One region of the Phascolarctobacterium succinatutens genome, then DNA from elsewhere that is predicted to be linked to it. Evidence: riboswitches for the same ligand, from Rfam matches in the RefSeq annotation. Region 1 holds a riboswitch; each other region holds the start of a gene.

Evidence for each region. Region 1 has a riboswitch for cobalamin ahead of M5E81_RS02215 (nitrogenase component 1). Riboswitches for the same ligand answer to the same signal wherever they lie in the genome.
Region 2: it holds a riboswitch for cobalamin, as region 1 does, so the genes downstream of both, M5E81_RS01685 (conserved domain protein) here and M5E81_RS02215 (nitrogenase component 1) in region 1, are expected to answer to the same signal.
Region 3: it holds a riboswitch for cobalamin, as region 1 does, so the genes downstream of both, cobU (bifunctional adenosylcobinamide kinase/adenosylcobinamide-phosphate guanylyltransferase) here and M5E81_RS02215 (nitrogenase component 1) in region 1, are expected to answer to the same signal.

The regions. Positions count from the first base shown of each region.
Region 1 is NZ_CP097284.1:464,358-466,627, reverse strand. It holds gene M5E81_RS02215 (nitrogenase component 1) at 1-1,363, opposite strand, end outside; cobalamin riboswitch at 1,542-1,711, opposite strand; gene M5E81_RS02210 (ATP-binding protein) at 2,007-2,270, opposite strand, start outside.
Region 2 is NZ_CP097284.1:341,954-344,223, reverse strand. It holds gene M5E81_RS01690 (acyl-CoA mutase large subunit family protein) at 1-576, opposite strand, end outside; gene M5E81_RS01685 (conserved domain protein) at 815-1,237, opposite strand; cobalamin riboswitch at 1,636-1,810, opposite strand; gene M5E81_RS01680 (IS4 family transposase) at 2,089-2,270, shown strand, end outside.
Region 3 is NZ_CP097284.1:1,629,030-1,631,299, forward strand. It holds gene cobT (nicotinate-nucleotide--dimethylbenzimidazole phosphoribosyltransferase) at 1-656, opposite strand, end outside; gene cobU (bifunctional adenosylcobinamide kinase/adenosylcobinamide-phosphate guanylyltransferase) at 665-1,243, opposite strand; cobalamin riboswitch at 1,391-1,573, opposite strand; gene rny (ribonuclease Y) at 1,655-2,270, opposite strand, start outside.

The DNA of each region.
Region 1 (2,270 bases):
GTTGCAGCATCTGCCAAACCTCTTCCATAATATCCACAAAGCCCTGATAAGACCACACCGAGCGGTCAAACAAATTATAAAGCACGGGAACATCCAAAGCAGCATAGCGCGGATGACCGTTGCAGATAACAAAATCACAGCTCTGCGCAGCCTCACGCAAGGCATCCTCCGAAGGCTCTAGTAAAATTTCCACATCACAGCCATACTCAGCCTTAGCAAGCTCTATCCTGTCCTTAAATCTCTGCATCATTGCATCATCCAGACCTGTTTCTGCCTGGTAGGAAGGATTCATGATAATACATATTTTCGTAATCGGCAGACCATAATCCTGCTGATAAACGCGCAGCGCATCCGGCAAATAGGCAATACCATGCGCAATCAGGCAAAACTTATACTTGGCAAAGTCTGCACCCAGCTCCTGATAACGGGTGGCAACCCGTTCATATTCTTCCTGCAGCACGCGTTCAACAGCATTCTCGCAACCAAGCATTTTGCCAATCTGTCTGTACAAATCACTGATTCCTTCAATACCATGCCACTCCTGCATATCGGCAACATGCAGAAACGGCGTACCAAAGCGCTGCTCCATTGCCAGCGCCCATTTTTTGCGACGTACTATATTCAGCGCTGCCCGCGGAGCCTTTTTGATTGTCTGCAAATCAGCGGCAGGCAGATAAGCATTGACGGTAATCCCCATTTTCTGCAGCATCTCACTCATGCCTTGCAACTTATCCTCACCGTTATAGCCCCAGGCAAAGGTTTCGATATTTACGCTCCGCGGCTGTACTCTTTGAGGCTCCATCACCTGCTCAACTAAAGCGTCCATCACCTCTACATAACCGCAGCCCGGATAGACAGCACTAGAAGAAAACTTTTGCTTCTGCTTTTGGCAAGCCTTTTCACGCAAAACCTTGCGGCCATTGCTCTTGTCCATATGCGAAAAAACCTGCGACGTAATCGGCACGAGCTTCGCTTTAAACTGCGGCTGCAGGCTGCAGGCCAGGCCTGCCAAATCATCATTAATAATATCCGATACTACGGAAGGCAACAGAAAAATAATCTCCGGCTTTTGCTCACGCTCCACCTTTTGCAGTAAAGCCGTAAGCTTTTTCTCACCGCCGAAAATTACATCATTGTTGCGCAAATCCGCACATTCCAGCTCATAAACCGGGCTTTGGCCGCTACGCACATGACAACGATAATGAAAGCCGCAGCCGCGCGGACTGTATAAGACAACGGCGGCATTTTTGATTTCGCTGATGCAGGCAAGATTTCCCGACACCTTGCCATTGACAGCATAACGATGCAGATAACTTGAAGGGTTCATGCCAAAAAGCATGTTATCCTGATAATATTGGTTCATACTCATCAACTCCAATATATGACTTACTTATTTTCAGCAGGCAAGAAATTAACATTGCTCAAACATAACATAGGAAATTTATCTTACACGTTTTTCCCGGCAAGAAAAAACGCCTTCCTGCAAAATTACAGAAAGACGCACTTATTCCTCTAGCAGTCTCCTGTCGCTCGCAGTACACTCCCGTTAACTTCTTCAGGCAATTCTTCTGGCTCAGTTTCCTCGCAAGTCTTGCCTTCCCGGTTTCCCAGTGACATAATTAAGGCTTGCTCCACTTTACAGCTGCGTGACAGCGCAGGCTTCGCACCTGCTTACTTATTAAGTCTTTCGACACCTGATAGTTCTAGCATTTTTGTTTTTAATGTTATATTTATTACATTTTATTTGTCAGAATTATAGCACATCTCTGATTTTCTGTCAATAAAACAGACAATTACTGGAAATCAAAAACACCGGAAAGTCCAAAGTAAAAACTTTGAAGCTTCCGGCGTTCCATGCTTCCAAATATTTATCTAATCGTGATTTGTATAATCTGGATTAGATTAACTACTTTAATTGCCCCTGCTCTATATGCAAAACTTTGTCGCAAAGCTATTCCTCTAAAGATCTACAAAGCACTAGAAATATTTTATGACTTCTCTTACACCTACACCAGCTCATCCAAGCCAACTAACTTTATTCCCTGTTCTGCCGCATAAGCAACCGCCTGCTCTGTATAACCGGCTTTGGAAAAGAAATAATAATATAAACTCTTATCCTGCGCTACTTTTTTTGCTAAGAAATGCTTAAGATCCTTTACATCCACCGGTCTGTGCTTATATTTACACTCACCCAAAAGTATTTGCGTTTGCCTGTAATCAACTGCCATAATATCTATTTCATCAGTCTTGTTCCACCAACGGCCAATCTT
Region 2 (2,270 bases), 120 kb from region 1:
AGGATATTTGTCAAGTTTCAGACCATCCAGCAGAACGCTCATATCTTCAACGGTAGTAACGTTCACGCCAATATCGCCGGGTTTTTCTGCATCTTTAACGTCTACGCCGTTTTTGGTTGCAGTATCCAGTTTGATATTGTAAACAGTGGAGCCCTTGGAAATTTCTTCCTTCAGCAGCTCGTTGTTTTCAGCCGGCAGGGTTTCATCGCAAGCTTGTGCAATGCCCCAAGGCTCGTGTACATAACCGTTAACAGTTGCGCCACGCAGGAAATCGCCCATACCGGGATAATCGTTGGTCGGCAGAATTGCATCAGTGCCTTTACGAGTATAAATCGGGTCAAAGGTAATGCCCTCGTAGTTTTTGGTATACATGATCTTGTCAAAGGGTTTGCCCTTCAACAGTGCATTACATGCCTCCACCCATTCATCCCAGGTGGGTTCGGTAAATTCATCAAAAGTTACCTCCGGGAATTCGGTTACTTTCTCTGACTTACGCAACATGGCTTCCAGTTCTTTGTCTGTCAACGGTCTTTCGCCATCAACGACTGCTGCAGTTTTTTGTTGTTCATCAGCCATTCAAATAATCCTCCTTTAATAATTTAATCATTACTGTGAAAAAGCTCACAGCACCAAGCTGAAACGCATATCACCTCCAGCCAATCTCGTCTGCTGATGCAGCTGCTATCCGACCGCTCTCACCCGGTCATCAGGGGACATGTGCCGCATCCTTGCTTGGATAGATTTTAAGAAGCAAACAGCATTTATATACACGGTCACGGTTGTCCAGGCCGTATATAACAAAATAACAGGCAGTTTAATCTGCCAGGAACTCCTGCAGACGTCCGTAATTAATCTGGACTCTGCGCAGCTCGTTTTCTTCAGGCATAGTATCATTAAGAATCATGTTGCCTAAAGCAGCACCCGGCTCTGCGCCGCGGTTCTGCATAAAACGGGCATAGTATTCAATCTGCGGAACATCTTCGGCAGCCTTGTAAATAACAGCAGCCTGTTCCAAAGGATCTTCTGCGATGATATAGGGATTTACACCTTCATTAAAGTATTTTTTCAAAAGCTCGCAGATATCTGTCTTTTTGGGGTTATATTGCACACGTACGCACTTTACTTCCAGCTCACCGCTGGCTTTAGCACGTCCGGCAACAACTTCTTCAACGCCTTTCATACCTTCAAAGGCTGCTAGCAGTTCAGCAATTTTGCCTGCCAAATATAATTCTTTCATATCAATAACCTCCCTTTAAACAGCAAAAAATAAAGCCACCACATTTGTGATGGCTGGATTGTCAGCACGACAGCGCACCCCTACGCTGTCGTACTTGAGAGGAGAAAGGAAATGTTCTCAGCTAAAAGAAAAATTTGAGAATGGGATTTGAAAAACACGATATGTCCAGTATCGCGGACAAGTATGACAGATAACATCGATGGCCCGGCCACTCTCCAAAAGGTCACAGCCATCACATGACCTTCAATGGCATAAGAAACAGAAAACCGTTTCTCAAAAAGAATCCTTTACCCAATATGGGCAGGACTTTTGAAAAACGGTGAAATATCAAAAGCTACTAGGCGCACAAGCCTATACTACAGCTCTACGACATCTCTCCCCGTCTCTCGCAGGTCAAACGACGATGCATCTTACAGGCAGTTCTTCTGGCTTCGCTTCTTCACGTGTTTCACCTTCCCAGAGGACCCCTCCAGTGGTATAAACAAAACACGCTCCACGTCACAGCGGCGGGACCGTGCCGGACTTTCACCGGCTTCTCTATTGAGCATTCGCACCTGTAATATCAATATCAACTTGTTGACTTAATTATAGCAGTTACTATTTATCTTGTCAACCTTTTTCATTGATTTTTATTTTTGTGTTTTCATTCTATGTATATATCAGTCTTATGTGTAGCTGCATCCATTTCTGATTAACTGTTCTTTGTGTTTAATTTACTCAAACTTCGCAGGTAAAAATCCCCTGCACCCCTTGAAAGTCCAGGCTTTGTAAACAGAAAAATAGCATGAGTCTTGCCAGTTTGGTATAATTATGTTGGCTCAAAAACATACCAAGCACCGGAGGCTCATGCTATGAAAAGTATATCACAAACCACCCAGCAGATGGAATCCATCTCGAAGAAAACTTCGGCGTTCTTCCGTCGTTATCATGTCGGCCAGATTCTGCGCGCGGCCAACGCTTGCAAGCTCAAAGGATTTTCCTCCATTCTCGTTTTCCTCGTGCTCGTAAGCATCATCTTCGAGAACCGCTCGCT
Region 3 (2,270 bases), 1.2 Mb from region 1:
TTAGCCAGGCCGTCGATAACAACCTGACGCTTAATCTTCATGCGTTCGTCATTTATACCGCTACCGCGACCGACAGTCAGCTGCGGGTCCAGGCCCAGAAAGGCGCTGGCAATAGCGGAGGTAGAGGTTGTATTGCCGATACCCATTTCACCGGTGTAAAGAATATTATAGCCTTGGTCGATGCACATATCAGCCATTTCGATGCCAACGGCAATAGCCTTTTCGGCCTGCTCACGAGTCATAGCTGGACCTTGGGTGAAGTCTTCGGTTCCCCAAGCTACCTTTTTCTGATAAACCTTGGGCAAATCGCTCAAATCAAAGGCAGTGCCTACATCGCAGACGAAAACATCGGCGTGCGCATGACGTGCCAGCACGGTGGCTCCGGCAGTACCGCGCATATAGCCGTTAATCATCTGGCGCGTAACCTCCTGCGGATAAGCGCTGACACCGTATTTCGCAATACCGTGGTCACCGCACATCAGAACCATCGCCGTCTTTAATTTATCCGGTAAATCCTTGCCGATCATGCCTGCAAGGCCTACAACCATATCCTCCAGCTTGCCCAGATTAGCTGCCGGCTTGTCTATCTTAGCGTAGCCTGCCCGCACTTCTTGCATACGTTCTTCATCCAGAGCAGGTATTATGATTTTCTCCATATCAGTCGTTATTCTCCTTCATCCTCAAATTTAAAAGCCAATTTTTTTACGTCTACAGCCTGACCTGCCACACAATAATAAACATGGTCAGCCTCATTGGCCACACGCTGGTTAACCCAGCCGGCAAGGTCACGGTATTCACGCGCCATCTGATTATCCGGCACAATACCGCTGCCCACCTCATTCGTAACAAAGACAACGATTTTACCGCAATTACGTGCTGCTGCCAGCACCTTGTCAATTTCGTCAAATACTACCTGACAGCGCTCCAGGAATTCACCCTCCGGCGCATCCTTGCCATAAAGCAGGTTACACATATAAACAGTCAGGCAGTCAAACAGAACCGCTCCTGTTTCCGCTGACAGCGCTTCAAGCGTGCGCTCGGCATGATAAGGCGCTTCGTGATTAATCCAACGTGCATCACGACGCTCACGGTGCAGACGCACGCGCTCCGCCATTTCCTCATCTAAGATTTCTGCCGTAGCAACGTAATCGCATTTGGGAGAATAATGCAATACATAGCGTTCTGCAAATTCGCTTTTGCCGCTGCGGGCTCCGCCGGTAACCATAATAATTTTTCCAGGCATATTTCAACCTCCCTTCGTTTTTGTAAGCTGCATGCTTTTCATTTTATACATATATGAAAAAAGCTCCCTTGCGGGAGATTTACAAAATGCAGCTGCATCCAAAAATTCTATATTTACGCATACCAAAGCCAGCCTATCTCCCGTAGGCTCCAAGCTTCGTAACAGGCAGGTCTCCTGGCTTAGCTTCATCGCCCTCAGCGCCTTCCCAACTTGCGTCAGTGACATAATTGCCTGGGCTCCGCTTACAGTAGCGGGACTGCTCCGGATTCTCACCGGCATTCCCTTTTCAGCACCGGCCTCAACCGGCGCACCTGTCAAAAAAATTCCAAGTATATATATTCGACAGCAATTCCTATAATCCTGCTAAGGCGCAAAAAAAGAGCTGCCTAAGCAGCTCTTTCAGGAATTTCGTTATTTTGCGTAATCAACAGCACGAGTTTCGCGGATGATAACAACCTTAATCTGACCGGGATATTCCATTTCATCTTCAATCTTCTTGGAGATATCTCGTGCCAGAAGCACAGCGGAAGCATCATCGATAACATCCGGCTTAACCATAATGCGGATTTCGCGGCCAGCCTGTACGGCATAGCATTTTTCAACGCCCTCAAAGGACTCAGAAATTTCTTCCAATCGAGTTAAGCGCTTCAGGTAGCTTTCCAGAGTTTCGCGTCTTGCACCCGGACGGGCAGCAGATACTGCGTCAGCGGCAGATACCAGAACAGCTTCAACACTCTTAGGCTCGCAGTCACCATGATGCGCCAAAATAGCATTGACAATCAGGTCGGACTCACGGAACTTCTTGGCAATTTCGCCGCCGATTTCAACGTGAGAGCCTTCCATTTCATGGTCAATAGCCTTGCCGATATCATGCAGCAGGCCGGCACGTTTAGCCAGAACAACGTCAACACCGAGCTCAGAAGCCATTACACCTGCCAGGTTAGCAACCTCAACAGAATGGTTCAGGACATTCTGACCATAGCTGGTACGATATTTCAGGCGACCCAGCAGCTTAATCAGTTCGGGA